One region of the Dermacoccus sp. MPR-E5 genome, then DNA from elsewhere that is predicted to be linked to it. Evidence: predicted binding sites of a transcription regulator. Region 1 holds the regulator's gene; the other holds the start of a gene.

Region 1 (7,651 bases):
CCGCCGCACCGGCGATGTGACCGGATTCGAGATGCGTCTTGAGCGCGTCGTAGTCGACGACGAAACCGCGCGAGAGGTTGAGGAACAACGAGCGCGGGCGCATCGCGGCGAACTGCTCGGTGCCGAAGAAACCGGCGTTGCCGGAGCGTCCGTCGACGTGCAGCGTGATGACCTCGGCGATCGACAGCAGCTCCTCGAGCGACGAGCAGCGTGTCGCGTTGCCGAGGGCGAGCTTGTCGTCGGTGTCGTAGAAGTAGACCTGCAGGCCGAGCATCTCCCCGACGACCGACAGCTGCGAGCCGATGTTGCCGTACCCGACGATGCCGAGCTTGCGGCCGCGGATCTCGTGGCTGCCCTTCGCGTCCTTGTGCCACACCCCGTCGTGCAGCGCGCGGTCCTTCTCGCTGAGGCGGCGCGCCATCATGATGATCTCGGCGATGGCGAGTTCAACGACCGAGCGCGTGTTGGAGAACGGTGCGTTGAACACGACGATGCCCCGCCCCGCGGCGTGCGCGAGGTCGATCTGGTTCGTGCCGATGCAGAAGGCCCCGATCGCCTGCAGGTCGGGCGCGTTGTCGAGCACGCGCGCGCTCACCTCGGTCTTGGAGCGGATGCCGAGCAGGTCGACGCCCTGCAGCGCCTCGATCAGCTCGTCCTCGTCCATCGCGCCGACGCGCATGTCGACCTCGAAGCCGGCCTCGCGCAGCAGCGCCTCCCCCAGGGGGTGCACGTTCTCGAGCAGCAGTGCCTTCACGGCCGGTTCCTTTCGCTGGCGGTGACGACGACCTGACGCGTCGCTCACATCATGAGACTTCATCGAGGCGATCGCAGGACGATCCATCTCAGTGGACAAGACGGCAGGCGCCGTCGATGACTCTCGTCACCGGCGACGCCTGCCTTCATGCCTCAGCGAAGCGTCAGCTGCAGCCGGAGGTGCTTCCGCAGCCCTCGCACACGTAGCAGCTACCGGCCGGACGCATCTTCGTCCCGCACGTCATGCACATCGGCGCATCCGCGGCGTGACCCTGGAACTTCTCGAGCAGCTCGGTGGAGCTGTGGATCTCGTTGCTCACCTCACGGGCCGAGGCTGCACCCGAGCCCGAGATGACCTCGTCGGCGTGCTCCTCGTCCGACGTCTTCGGAGCTGCCGGCGCAGTGGTACTCGCGCGCTCCTGACGGGCCGGGGCGGCCGTCTGCGAGTTCGACTCCGCGTCGAAGCTCTCGTCGTCGCCCTCGCTCGGAGCGTAGGAACCCGTCTCGAGCTGACGCGCACGCTCGGCCGCGGTGTGGATGCCCATGAAAGAGCGCGTGTCGAAGTCGAGGTAGTCGAGCGCCAGGCGGCGGAAGACGTAGTCCATGATCGACTGCGCCATGCGCACGTCGGCGTCGTCCGTCATGCCGGCCGGCTCGAAGCGCAGGTTCGTGAACTTCTCGACGAACGTCTCGAGCGGCACGCCGTACTGCAGGCCGATGGAGACCGCGATCGAGAACGCGTCCATGACACCGGCGAGCGTCGAACCCTGCTTGCCGAACTTGAGGAACAGCTCGCCGAGGTCACCGTTCTCGTACGTGCCGGCGGTGAGGTAGCCCTCCGCGCCGCCGACGGCGAACGAAGTCGTCTGCGACGAGCGACGCTTCGGCAGACGCTTGCGGACCGGACGGTACTCGATGACCTTCTCCGCAGCCGGGGTCTCGGTGCTGGTCGCGGCGGGCTCGGACTTCTTCTCCGCCTTGCCGTCGGACAGCGGCTGGCCGACCTTGCAGTTGTCGCGGTAGACCGCGATGGCCTTGAGGCCGAGCTTCCAGCCCTCGAGGTGCACCTCGGCGATGTCGTCGACGCTCGCGGTCTCGGGCAGGTTGACCGTCTTCGAGATGGCGCCCGACAGGAACGGCTGGCAGGCGGCCATCATGCGCACGTGGCCCATCGGCGAGATGGCGCGCGCACCCATGGCGCAGTCGAAGATCTCGTAGTGCTCGGGCTTGAGACCGGGCGCGTCGATGACGTGGCCCTTCTCGGCGATGTGCTCGACGATCGCCTCGATCTGCTCGTCCTGGTAGCCCAGCTTCTTCAACGCACGCGGGATCGTCTGGTTGACGATCTGCATCGAACCGCCACCGACGAGCTTCTTGAACTTGACGAGCGAGAAGTCGGGCTCGATACCCGTCGTGTCGCAGTCCATCATGAAGCCGATCGTGCCGGTCGGGGCGAGGACGGAGGCCTGCGCGTTACGGAAGCCGTTCTTCTCGCCGAGCGTGACGACGTCGGCCCAGGCCTTCGTGGCGAGGGAGTGGATGTCGCTCGCCATCGCACCCATGTCCTTGTGCGACGACAGCTCGTCGTTGGCCGCGCGGTGCTTGCGCATGACGCGGTTGTGCGCCTGGCTGTTCTGGGCGTAGCCGGCGTAGGGGCCGACGACGGCCGCCATCTCCGCGGAGCGCTTGTAGGCGGCACCCGTGAGCAGCGAGGTGATCGAGGCCGCCAGGGCGCGGCCACCGTCGGAGTCGTAACCGTGGCCCGTCGCCATGAGCAGTGCACCGAGGTTGGCGTACCCGATGCCGAGCTGGCGGTAGTCGACGGTCGTCTTGCCGATGGACTCGGTCGGGAAGTCGGCGAAGCAGATCGAGATGTCCATGGCCGTGATGACGAGTTCGACGACCTTGGCGAACGTCGCCGCGTCGAACGTGTCGTCTTCCTTGAGGAACTTCAGCAGGTTGAGCGAGGCGAGGTTGCAGCTCGAGTTGTCGAGCGACATGTACTCCGAGCACGGGTTCGACGCCGTGATGCGGCCCGTCTCGGGGTTCGTGTGCCACGCGTTGATCGTGTCGTCGTACTGCACGCCCGGGTCGGCGCACTCCCACGCGGCCTTGTTGATCTTGTCGAACAGCTCACGCGCATCGACGGTCTCGATGACCTCACCGGTGTCGCGGGCGCGCAGACCGAAGCTGCCGCCGTCGACGACCGCCTGCATGAATTCGTCGTTCACACGAACCGAGTTGTTGGCGTTCTGGTACTGCACGGAGACGATGTCGCGGCCGCCAAGGTCCATGTCGAACCCGGCGTCACGCAGCGCGCGGATCTTGTCCTCCTCGCGCGCCTTCGTCTCGATGAACTCCTCGATGTCGGGGTGGTCGACGTCGAGGACGACCATCTTGGCCGCGCGACGCGTCGCGCCACCGGACTTGATCGTGCCGGCCGAGGCGTCGGCGCCGCGCATGAAGGAGACCGGGCCGGATGCGGTGCCGCCCGAGGAGAGCAGCTCCTTGGAGGAGCGGATGCGGGAGAGGTTGAGACCGGCGCCCGAGCCGCCCTTGAAGATGAAGCCCTCCTCCTTGTACCAGTTGAGGATCGAATCCATCGAGTCCTCGACCGACAGGATGAAGCACGCGCTGACCTGCTGCGGGCTCGCGGTACCGACGTTGAACCAGACGGGCGAGTTGAACGAGAACACCTGGTGCAGCAGGGCGTAGGTGAGCTCGTGCTCGAAGATCTGCGCGTCCTCGTCGGTAGCGAAGTAGCCGTTGTCGCGCCCGGCCTTGGCATAGGTCAGCACGACGCGGTCGATGAGCTGCTTGAGGGAGCTTTCACGCGCGTCCGTGCCGACGGCGCCACGGAAGTACTTGGTCGTGACGATCGTGGAGGCGTTGAGCGACCAGAAGTCGGGGAACTCGACACCCGACTGCTCGAAGATCGTCTCGCCCGTCTTCCAGTTCTGCTGGAGGACGTCCCGCTTCTCCCAGGTGACCTCGTCGTAGGGGTGCACGCCGGGCGTGGTGAAAATGCGTTCGATCGTGACGCCGCCGGTGCGGCGTCCCGTCTTGGCGCGGGCCTTCGTCGTCTCGGTCATGACCGTGAGCCTCCTGGCAGGTGGGGTGAGCTGGTACGTGAGGGTGATCTGGGGGGCGCGCCCTCGGCAGGCGCGCGGGGTCAGGACGCCGAGGTGGCGTACTGACGCAACTCGCTGACCGCCGTCTCGAAGTCCTCGAGCGATTCGAAGGCCTGGTAGACGGAGGCGAAGCGCAGATAGGCGACGTGGTCGAGTTCGCGCAGGGGCCCGAGGATCTCGATGCCCACGTCATGGGCGTCGATCTCGGCGGCGCCCTTCGAGCGGATGGACTCCTCCACCTGCTGGGCGAGAACGGCCAACTGGTCGTCGGTGACCGGGCGGCCCTGGCACGCCTTGCGAACCCCGGACATCACCTTGTCGCGCGAGAACGGCTCGCTGACCCCGGAACGCTTGACGACCGTGAGACTCGCGGTCTCCATCGTCGAGAACCGCTTGCCGCAGTTCGGGCACTGACGGCGCCGCTTGATGCAGGTGCCGTCCTCGCTCGAGCGCGAATCGACGACTCGGGAGTCGGTGTTGCGGCAGAACGGACAGTGCACGTCAAACCTTCCGACGGGGCTGGGACACTCGGGACGACGGCGCTCCACCCCGGGATTCCGGCCTCAGAGCGCAGATGCACATCAGCGAAGGAGAATCAACATCTAGGGTGAAGCGGGGGCCAAGGCCCCACATGTAGAGATATTAGGCCCCTGAGACCCGACGCGCAACAGCACTGAGGCCGCGTCTACTCGCCCTGCGCAACCTCGCGACGACCCCCGCCACTCATGCGCCGCGGAATCCTGCGCCAGCCGGGGGGAGGCGACTCACACCCCCTCCAACCCTCGAACCCGATGATGGCGATCGTCACACTTCACGGTGCGGGGATGATCACCTTCTGGCCGGCCTGCACCTGCGACGAGCCGAGGTTGCTCTCGTGCTCGATCGCGACGACCGCCTGGTCGTTGCGCACGCCCGGCATCTCACGCGCCGCGATCTGCGAAAGCGTCTCCCCCGCGCGAACGGTGACCTCGTGCCGCTGCGTACCGTCGACACCGCTCGCCATCGCCCGGCCCGCGAGGATGGCACCCGCCACGACGACGAGAGCCACGCACACGGCCGTGAAGCGACGACGGGCGAAACGAACGCTCTGAGAGTTCGTGACGACCTGCACCGCGCCACCCGTGGGCACGAGGTGGAGGTGCGAGCGGGATGCCGCAGCGTCGACCCGCGCCACGCGGCGCACGTCGACACCCGAACCCAGCACGGGCTCACGTCGAACTGCAGTACTCGAAGCAACCATCGAAACCACTCCTTCTCTCGGGACACCCCCCGAGGCGCCGCCACACCGTCACCGGTGCGGCTTCCTCACGCGACCCGGTCAGCCCGGAGGGACCGATCGAACACGCGTGCGATAGAACAACTGTACGACACCCGAACGTGCTTTCGAACGGCGCGCACGGATTTCTTCGTACACATTTTTGAAAACTGTGTGCGACACCGCGTACTGTGGGTGATGTCAGATACACAAGCACCGCGCACCGACAACCCCGTCATGGCGGGCATTTCCGTCCCGCCGGAGGGTGCACGTGTCGCCACCGCGACCACCGACGTGCGACGAGGACCAGGAGGGGTCACACCATGGGTGACGTTCATTCGATGCAGGAGCGCACGCCGGGCAAGCTGACGCCACGCCAGCACAAGGTGCTCACCGTGATCCGACGTTCCGTCGACGAGCGCGGCTACCCCCCGAGCCTGCGTGAGATCGGCGAGGCCGTCGGTCTGACGAGCCCGAGTTCGGTGGCCCATCAGCTCGCCGCACTCGAGCGCAAGGGATACCTGCGCCGCGACCCGAACCGCCCGCGCGCCATGGAGGTCGTCTCCCCCGACTCGGGTGCGGCGACCCGCGGCTACCGCGGCAACGCCGTGTCTGCGCTATCCGAGTCGCAGCACGACGAGACGGGCTCGGGCGACGAGCGACCCACGCCGTCATACGTGCCGGTCGTGGGCCGCATCGCGGCCGGTGGCCCGATCCTCGCCGAGCAGGCCGTCGAGGACGTCTTCCCGCTACCGCGTCAGATCGTCGGTGACGGCGAGCTGTTCCTGCTGCGCGTCGTCGGCGACTCGATGATCGATGCGGCCATCTGCGAGGGCGACTGGGTCGTCGTGCGACGCCAGGCCGACGCCGCCAACGGGGAGATCGTCGCGGCACTGCTCGACTCGGAGGCCACGGTCAAGACGTTGCGCCGCAGCGAGGGCAAGACGTGGCTCATGCCCGCGAACGAGGCCTACTCCCCGATCGACGGCGACCACGCGAGCATCATGGGCAAGGTCACGGCCGTCCTGCGCAGCATCTGAGGCGCTGGCCGCGCCGCGCGGGTCGCTCCAGCGCGTGGTTTCAACTCGACTCTCAGCCCCTTCTGCGCCCCGACGTTCGACGCCGAGACGTCAGGACGTCGCGAGGTCGAGCCTCAGCGCGTCGCACACGGCGGTGAGGGTCGGGCCGAGGGGTTCGCGCACGACGAGGTCGACCCGCTCCTCGCCACGCATCGCGCCGAGCCCGACGAGGACGACCGGCTTCTGCTGCTTGAGGGCGGCGAGCACGAACCGGTAACCCGACATCACCTTGAGCGAACTGCCGAGCACGAGCACGCCCCGGCAGCGTTCCACTGCCCGCATCTGCGTCTCCACGACCTCAGGAGCGACGGACTCACCGAACATGACGACGTCCGGCTTCATCGTCGTGGCCGCGCAATGCAGGCACGCCGGCACGATGACGCCGCGCTCCAGCTCGGCCGCGACGTCCGCGTCGCCGTCGGCGAGCAGGCGCGCCTGCGTCGGCAGCTGGGGGTTGAGTTCGCGCAGGCGTACCTGGAAGCCACGGCGCCCTTCCCGCGTCCCGCACGCGACGCAGACGACGTGCGCGAGTGACCCATGCAGCTCGGTGACGTCGCGGGCACCGGCACGCGCATGAAGGCCGTCGACGTTCTGCGTCACGAGGTGATCGACGAGGCCGCCACCCTGCAGTCGCGCCAGCGCGACGTGCCCGACGTTGGGTTCCGCCGCGTCGAAGATCTCCCAGCCGACGGCACTGCGCGCCCAGTACCGTTGACGCGCCTCGTGGGTGGCGAGGAACTGTTGGTATGTCATGGGAACCGTGCGGCGCGTGCCGTCGGCGCGCCGGTAGTCGGGGATGCCGGATTCGGTCGAGATGCCGGCGCCGGTCAGGACGAAGAGCCCTCCCGCGCGCACGAAATCGGTCAGTTCCGCGACGCCGCTCATCATCCTGCCCCTCCCATAGGTCTGCGTTCGATTGTCTCAACAATGGATAAGAGCACGTTATTCTTGGTGCATGATCGATGCAGCCGGGCTCCGCGTCATGAAGGCGATCAGCGACGAGGGCAGCTTCACCGCCGCCGCTGCCGCCCTCGGCTATTCTCAGCCGGCCGTGTCGCAGATGGTGCGCCGTCTCGAGGAGAAGACCGGGACGGCTCTCGTCGAGCGCCTCGGCCGCTCGGTGCGGCTGACGGAGGCCGGGCAGGTGCTGGCGCGCACGGCGACGCCCGTCCTCAGTGCCCTCGAGGCCGCCGAGGGTGAGGTCGCCGCCATCGCGGGGTTGCGCGCAGGGCGGGTGCGCCTCATGGCGTTCCCGTCGGCATCGTCAACGCTCGTCCCGCGCGCCCTCGCACTCGTCAAGGAGCGGTTCCCAGACGTCAAGGTCAGCTTCGCCGAGGCCGAACCCCCGGAATCCCTGGCGAGCCTGCGTGCCGGCGACTGCGACGTCGCCGTGGCGTTCACGTACGACGACGCGGACCCGCTCCCCGCAGGCG
Region 2 (7,651 bases), on a different contig from region 1:
GGCATGTCGACGGTGTGGCTGTCGCGGCTGCTGCCGATGCGCGGAGAGCGCCGTCTCATCGGCTCGTACAACCCTGGGCTCGATGGCGAACGCCATGCCGATGGCGCTCGGCGCGCAGGCGCTCGATCGTCGTCGCCCCGTCGTCGCACTGTGCGGTGACGGCGGCCTCATGATGCTCGTCGGCGACCTGCGCACCGCCGTCACGTACGGCCTGCCGGCGACGTTCGTCGTGTTCAACAACAGCAAGCTCGGGATGGTGAAGCTCGAGCAGGAACAGGTCGGGCTGCCCGAGTACGGCACGGCGCTCGACAACCCGAACTTCGCCGACGTCGCCGCCGCGATGGGTTTGCGCTCGCGGCGCGTCGAGGACCCGGCCGAGTTGAAATCGGTTCTGCGCGAGGCCGTTTCGTCACCGGAGCCGTGGCTCGTCGAAGTCGTGACGAACCCCGACGAGGTGTCGGTGCCCGGCAAGGTGAAGCCCGCCCACGCGTTCGGTTTCGCCAAGGCCAAGGTGACGGAGTTCTTCACCGACCGCGGCCCGACGGGTGGCGGGGAGCACTGAGCGTGCACTGATTCTGCGCTGAGCCGACGGCCGGACGAGCATTGTTGCTCGCCCGGCCGTCGTCGTGAACATCACCGCGGCTCGGCACGGATCGGCCAGCCTCCTCCGGCTATGGCTAGAACCTTCGTTGGAGATGCACCCCTCGGATTGGCGCGCGAATACGGCTTGGCCCTGGTGTCTGGCGGCTCACCAAATAGACGACAAACATCGCGCAATAATTCTTGCGCTTCTAGCCGGTCGGTGGCAGGCTTGCGGCTATGAACGCCACGCCAGGGCGCGATGAGGCTACACACATCACGGATCCCAAAGCCGTCGCGGCTATCACGCACCCACTTCGAATGAGGCTGCTCGGCGAGTTGGCGCGCCGTGGCACAGCTCGGGTGAAGGATCTTGCGGACTTGCTCGACGAGCCAGCCAACTCCGTCAGTTTCCACCTGCGCCAGCTGGCCCGATATGAGTTGATCGAGCCCGACCCGGACCACACGGGCGACCGTCGCGAGCGGTGGTGGCGGCCGACCTCCGAGCGCGGGTTTCATATCGACCTGGCGGCGCTGCGGGCGCAGACCGGGGGTGAAGCGGCGGTGGACACGCTTCGACGGGTCGCGGAGGGGCACGTGGTCGCCCTGCATCGGGCAATCCAGGCTCAGGTTGGCGACGGCGCCGAGCTCGATCCCTCCGGTAGCTCATCGCCCTGCTCAATCAGCCAAGACTTCGCAGTTTGGCTTGATGATCAGGAGTTGGTCGAGATGCGCGCCGAGCTCAGCGCCGTTCTGGACAAGTGGAGCGAGCGATCCCGGGACCGTCGCAACCAGGCAGTGGCACATCCCAACCGGCGCGGCTACTACGGCATGCTCTTGGCCGCTCCCGAGGACGAAATGTTCCGCGTGTACGCCCGCCAGGAGGAAAATCGATGATGGATACCGCCGACTACGACGCGTTCGCCCCCGCTTATGTCGAGGAGAACGAGAATGGCCTGTTCAACAAGTGGTACGAACGCCCCGAGGTGCTACGCCTGGCCGGTGATGTTGAGGGGCTTCGAGTGCTGGACGCCGGCTGCGGCCACGGACCCTTGACGAAAGAGCTGCGCGATCGTGGCGCAACCGTAAGTGGCTTCGATGTCAGCCCCGCGATGATCGCCATCGCCCGCGACAGGCTGGGTGAATGCGCCGACATACGGGTGGCCGATCTCGCTGCCCCGCTGCCCTATGGGGACAACGAGTTCGACCTGATCACGTGTTCTCTTGCGCTGCACTACGTCGAAAACTGGAGACCCACGCTCGGCGAACTGCGTCGCGTTCTACGCCCGGGCGGGCGGCTGATCGTCAGCCTGCTTCACCCCTTCCTCTTTGCCGCCCTGCACCGAGACCAGGACTACTTCGCACTCACCCAGTACTCCGAGGACTATGCGTTCGGCCAGACCACTACCGTGCTGACCTACTGGCACCGGCCCTTGCAGGATGTCCTCAATGCGTTCATCGACGCGGGCTTCACCTTTATCAGCCTGACTGAACCCAAGGTGCACCCCGACACCCCCAGCGAACTGCTGCCCCCAGGCGACAAACGGCAATTCCTCAGCTTCCTCTTCCTCACGCTCGCCCTACCCTGAGAACCCCGCGCGCCAGCAACTAACCAGCTTTGAACACCCTCATCACGACGTCACCGCGGAGGCGAAACCGCCTAGAGAATTCTTCGACCACGCGCGACCCACATCGCCACAGCACGGACGAAACCGACGGCCGGACGAGCATTGTGCCTCGTCCGGCCGTCGTCGTGAACATCACCGTGGCTCGGCTCTGAGGACCCGACGGCGTGAAGGTGGCGCTGATGACCCCCCGCAGGGCAGATAGCCTGCAGGAATGCTTCCCCTCGTGGCTCTCCACGGCCTTGCCAGCACCTCAGACGAGTGGGATGAATTCGCGCGGTCGCTCCCGCCTGCCTGGGAATTCATCGCCTTTGATCAGCTGGCTCACGGATCCGCTGCGGAAATGACCGGGGATCTGTCGCGCGAGGCACACGTCGCGCATGTCGTGTCGCAGATCCGTCGTCACGCGGCCACCCCCTGCGTGCTCGTCGGTCAGTCGATGGGCGCCCACACGGCCATGCTCGTCGCGGCGCATCACCCTCAGCTCGTGTCCGCACTCGTTCTCATCGAGGGCGGCGTCGGGGGTGAGGGACCCGAAGCGACGACAGATGTCATCGCATGGGTTCGCACGCTCGTCGACGACCAGGGAGAACCTCGTTTCGATGCGGTGGCCCTGGCGCGCGCCATCCAAGCAGTCCACGCGCAGCAGTTCTGGGAGGACTGGGAGCAGGTTTCGTGTCCGACGCTCATCGTGCGCGCACAGCACAGTTTCATCGCAAACGAAGAGCACGAACGCATGGCTGGCCGGCCAGGAACGCGGGTCGCGCTCGTCGCCGAGAGCGGACACGACATCCACCTCGCTAGGCCCGAGCCCTTGGCGCGGATCGTCATCGACTTCCTGCGCGAAGCCATCGCCGCATGACGGGATGATCCCCGGGGCGGCCGAACCGGGCTGACGTCCCATATCGGCGCGCACCCGGTCACGGTCGGGTGAGTCCGCCGGTCTGCCGGGCTGTGTGGCACATGGATCCGTCAATCCGACTTCATGGGCACGCAGCGTCTCGATCCGCGCCTCAGCCGCGCGCGAGCAGGACGTCGCGGGTGATCTCGAGGTGGCCAAGGTGCTGCGCGAGCTCCTCGACGACGTGCAGGAGCACGGCGCGGCAGTCGGTGACCTGATACGAGCGCGCCGGGGCGTCGACTCGGTCGGCCGGCGGGGCCACCGGGAGCGCGTCGAGGTCGGTGGCGGCGACGTCGTCTATGAAGGCCTGACGTTCGCGTGCGGCGCGTTCGACGAGCGTCGAGACGGGGCCGGTGGCGGTGAACTCAGCGTCGCGGTCGCGCGGAACGGTGCCCCTCAGGTTGACGGTGCTCGACCACCGACGCATCGCCCCGAGGCAGTGCGTCAGCAGCGCGTAGGGGCTGTTCGAGCCGGCGACGGGCAGCGTCGCGTTGGCCGTCGCGTCATCCATGTCGCGCACGATGGTGACGATCGCGTCGAACTTCGCCAGCACGTAGGCGAGGATGACGTCCTTCTCCGAAATCTGCGTCATGCCGCCAGTATGACGGCCCGTGGGCCTGCAGTTCGTGCCGGCGATTCGCCCCTGACGGCGAGGGAGACGCCGTCTACCGTGGCCGCATGAGCGATGCCCCCCAGCTGATGCAGACCGTCCTCGACGCGCGTGATCCGCGGCGCCTCGCGGAGTTCTATCGGCAGTTCCTCGGGCTGACGTATCGCGCCGGGACGAGCTACCGAGTGACGGCCCGGATGATGCCGACTGGCTCGTGCTGACGCACGCGGGCGGCCGCCGAGCGCTCGCGTTTCAACGCGACGAGGACCTCGAACCCACGACGTGGCCCGAGGGGCGCGTGCCGATGCAGATGCACCTCGACCTGACGGTGCCGGCCGTGGCCTCGCTCGAACGGCAGCGGGAGCGCGCCGTGTCGCTCGGCGCGACGCAGGTGCTCGACCGCTCCGATGACGACGATGAAGCCCTCTACGTCTTCACCGAACCCGCCGGGCATCCGTTCTGCGTGTTCGTGGCGTGACGGTTGGCTCAACCGAGGCTGCGCACCTCAAGTACCACGTGGTCCTGCTCGGCGCGTGCTGGCGGGGGAAGTAGGCGCGGCGTAGCCCCGTGAAGTAGCACGAGCCGGGCCGGACGTGCGGATCCCGAGGCCTCGCGCCATGACGGCATCTCTTCGCCTCGCAACTCGCCATGTTCGAACATATGTACTAAACTGGAGTCATGGACGAGGTCGCGCGCACCCTGCTTCGGCAGGCACGCAACCTCCCGGTTCTCGATCGGTTCGAGCTCTGGGAGGCGCTGAGTCACGCCCTCTTCGACGAGGCACTCAACGCCGAGGGCGCCTTCGTCGAACGTCCCGTCATGACGCTCGACGAGCGGGCCGCAGCGCTCGAGGAGGCCGCTGTCTCGCTCGAGCGCGCTGCTGCCACCGCGTCGCGGGTGTCACGCTCCGCGGACGCGACGATGCACGCTCTCGCCGCACGCCACCACACCGTCCATCGCGAGCGTGACGACATCGAGTGGGAGTCGATGGACGATCGCGACTACCCCCTGACGCCCGGCGAGTTCGCCGCGGCAGCGCTCGGCCCTGCCCTGGGCGTGTCCAGTTCTCACGCCGAAGCGATGGCCGCTGATGCCGAGCGCATCCGCCACTGCCTGCGTCCCCTCTTCGAGCAGGCCGGCGCCGGGCGTGCGCGCATGAGTTCGGTGGTCAAGATCAGTGATGTGCTGGCGCATCTCGACGACGCGCAGATCGCGGTGGCGTTGCCGCACCTGATCCACGCGAAGGCTGCCACCGCGGGCTCCACGGCGGCGAGCAACCGCACGACGCGAGTCCTCGACGCCCTGGGGTTGACCGAAGACGAGGACGAGATCGACATAAGGGCACAGCTCGGTGTCTGGTTCGCGCCACACCCCGAGCACCCGACCCTGACGGAGCTGCGCGCGGTCCTGCCCGCGCGCGACGCGGCGGATCTCAAGGCCGCCATCCACTCCCACGCACAGGAGCTTCGCGACTCGGCCCCGCACGTACTCGACGTCGCGCTGCGCGAACCGATCAATGCGCTGCGCGCGGACGCTCTCGTCCTGCTGGCGCTGGCCAACGTGCACGTCACACCGGTTCTGCACCTCCAGGTGCCTGTTGTGCGCTCTCGTCCCTCGGTGGCCGGTGGCGCGGAGGCGGTGGAGCGGGTTACTCACACCTCCGGGCCAACGCTCGACGGGAGCGCGAGCCGCGTCAGCGTCCTCGACGCGGATGGCGTCTGGAGCGGCCGTTCCGGGCCTGGGTGGCCGGATGCCGCACGCGCATCGGAGCGAGTGTGGAACCGCCATTCCGGCTCAGGTGGCCCCGACTCCACTCGCGAAGCGAGCGGCGTGTGGACCCGCCGTCCGGGCTCAGGCGGCCCGAATGCCGCTCGCTTATCGGAGGGTTTCGGTGGCGTGGGGCCGCCCAGCGGTGCCGATGGCGTCCCCCTGCGACGCGGGGTGGGCGAACACAGCTCGACGAACGGCTTCGGTGATGCCCGCGTGCCGGGCGTCGGGACGATCGTGGCCGCTGTCGTCGAGGAGCTGGCCCGCGTGGTGGGCGCGGTGTTCACGACGGAGCTCATGGACGCCGAGCGCTGGACGACGATCGCCACGAGCACGCAGAAGTATCGTCTGTCGACGGCAATCCGCACGTTCGTGGAGCGTCGCGATGTGCACTGCCGGTTCCCCTGGTGTTCGCGCCGCGCGGAGGGGTGCGATGCCGACCACGTCGTCCCCTTCGCCGACGGCGGGGAGACGAGTGCCGCGAATCTGCAGATGTTGTGTCGTCATCATCACCGGGCGAAGACGTTCGGTGGTTGGGCCGTGCAGATGAACGCTGACGGGGTGTGCACCTGGCAATCGCCTTCGGGGCCGATGATGCTGACCCACCCGAACGATGCCGTCCCCCGCGATCCTGACGACCAGAGCTTCACCGTCGATCTCGACCGCGCGGCTTGGCCACTCGCTGCGGGACCTGCGGCTCTCGAAGCCACGCGTCCAGCCGAGAGCGCGCCGGCCGGCTAGTTTCAGCCCGGGCGCACCGCGAGCATCGCCCCACGCCGCTAGCCCGGCCGGTGCGTGTCCCTACCCGAGATGACGACGGTCGTCGTGGCCGCGGGCCCAGCCGTGCGTCACCCAGCCACCCTGGCTCGAACGCTGTACCTCTGGGCTGTCACTCCATCCGCGTGGGTCGCTTGGGCGACTGAGAGCCGCCGCTGATCACAGCGTCGTAGACCTCGTCGACCGCACGCGGTATCCCACCTCCAACGGGACGTCGGCCAGCGCCATTACCTTCGCCGCCGGCGTCGCCGGGCCCCGCGTCGCCGCCGACGACCTCGTTGACGCCCCCGTCGCGCGACGTCTGCGCTCCGGCACACTTCACGCCTGCGCGCGCCAACATCTGCGCCTGCCAGGGAGCGCGCAGCGCCGCGGCATGCAGGGCGGGCTCGTCGCTGAGCACACGATGCGCGGCGTCCTGACGCAGGTGCCCGTCGTGCAGCAGCGCGAGGTCGTCGGCCCACTCCCACGCGAACGCGAGGTCATGCGTCGACAGGGCGATCGTCGTACCGCGTTCCTCGAGCGACGTGAGGCTCGCGAGCAGCGCCTCGACGCCGGCCGGGTCGAGACCGGCCGTCGGCTCGTCGAGCAGCAAGTACGCGGGGCGCATCGCGACGGCACCCGCGATGGCCACGCGTTTCTGCTGCCCGAACGACAGTTGATGAACCGGCCGATCCGCGAGGTCGCTGATCCCGAGGACGTCGAGCGTCTCCTCGACGCGTCGCCGCACCTCGTCGGGCGGCAGCCCGAGGTTGGTCGGGCCGAACGAGACGTCCGCGAAGACGTCCGCCGAGAACAACTGATCCGCCGGATCCTGAAGCACGAGCTGCACGAGCTGTCGATGACGCTCCAGCCCGCGCCGCGAACGCTGCAACGCCACCCCGTCGACGACGACGTCCCCTGACGTCGCCGCAACCGACCCGGCCACGGCGCGCAACAGCGTCGTCTTGCCTGCGCCGTTCGCGCCGACGAACGCGAGCCGCCGCCCCGGCTGCACGTTGAGGTCGACGCCGTCGAGTACGGCGTCCCGACCGCGATACCCCACGCGCAGATCCCTGACACTCAACCCACGGGTACCAGTTGCCTCCCGGCCGCCGGGCTCAGCCACACGTGACTCACTATCTCGAGCGACGCCGTTCGGCCCAGCTTGCCTGTTCTGCAGCCACCTGTTCATCGCGACATCACCGCCCACGTCATGAGGGCGCTGACGACGAGCACGACACCACACAGCGACCGCCACGACGCCTGCCGCGCGGGCGTCGTGACGATGAGGTCGCCCGTGTATCCACGTCCGGCGAGCCCCGCTTCGAGGCGCTGGGCGCGCGTCCAGGCCCGGACGAGCACCCCCGCGAGCAGCGTCCCAGTGCTCGCGAGCGCCGCGCGGCGCGTCGCGTA

Evidence for each region. The regulator LexA, encoded in region 1, represses DNA repair genes until DNA is damaged. The targets are predictions, from matches to a motif close to TCGAACANNTGTTCGA.
Region 2: the regulator LexA is predicted to act here: its motif matches at 4,368-4,383, upstream of AC1RS9_RS11965 (HNH endonuclease signature motif containing protein).

What each region holds. Positions count from the first base shown of each region.
Region 1 covers NZ_JBXASS010000013.1:68,208-75,858, reverse strand. The annotation lists gene serA (phosphoglycerate dehydrogenase) at 1-754, opposite strand, end outside; gene AC1RS9_RS11105 (vitamin B12-dependent ribonucleotide reductase) at 918-3,845, opposite strand; gene nrdR (transcriptional regulator NrdR) at 3,926-4,384, opposite strand; gene AC1RS9_RS11095 (LysM peptidoglycan-binding domain-containing protein) at 4,696-5,124, opposite strand; gene lexA (transcriptional repressor LexA) at 5,463-6,179, shown strand; gene AC1RS9_RS11085 (Sir2 family NAD-dependent protein deacetylase) at 6,270-7,103, opposite strand; gene AC1RS9_RS11080 (LysR family transcriptional regulator) at 7,174-7,651, shown strand, end outside.
Region 2 covers NZ_JBXASS010000016.1:11,696-19,346, forward strand. The annotation lists gene AC1RS9_RS11925 (hypothetical protein) at 1-159, shown strand, start outside; gene AC1RS9_RS11930 (thiamine pyrophosphate-dependent enzyme) at 83-562, shown strand; gene AC1RS9_RS11935 (winged helix-turn-helix domain-containing protein) at 820-1,476, shown strand; gene AC1RS9_RS11940 (class I SAM-dependent methyltransferase) at 1,473-2,168, shown strand; gene AC1RS9_RS11945 (alpha/beta fold hydrolase) at 2,419-3,066, shown strand; gene AC1RS9_RS11950 (mycothiol transferase) at 3,218-3,697, opposite strand; gene AC1RS9_RS11955 (VOC family protein) at 3,784-3,936, shown strand; gene AC1RS9_RS11960 (VOC family protein) at 3,930-4,193, shown strand; gene AC1RS9_RS11965 (HNH endonuclease signature motif containing protein) at 4,394-6,223, shown strand; gene AC1RS9_RS11970 (energy-coupling factor ABC transporter ATP-binding protein) at 6,372-7,301, opposite strand; gene cbiQ (cobalt ECF transporter T component CbiQ) at 7,427-7,651, opposite strand, start outside.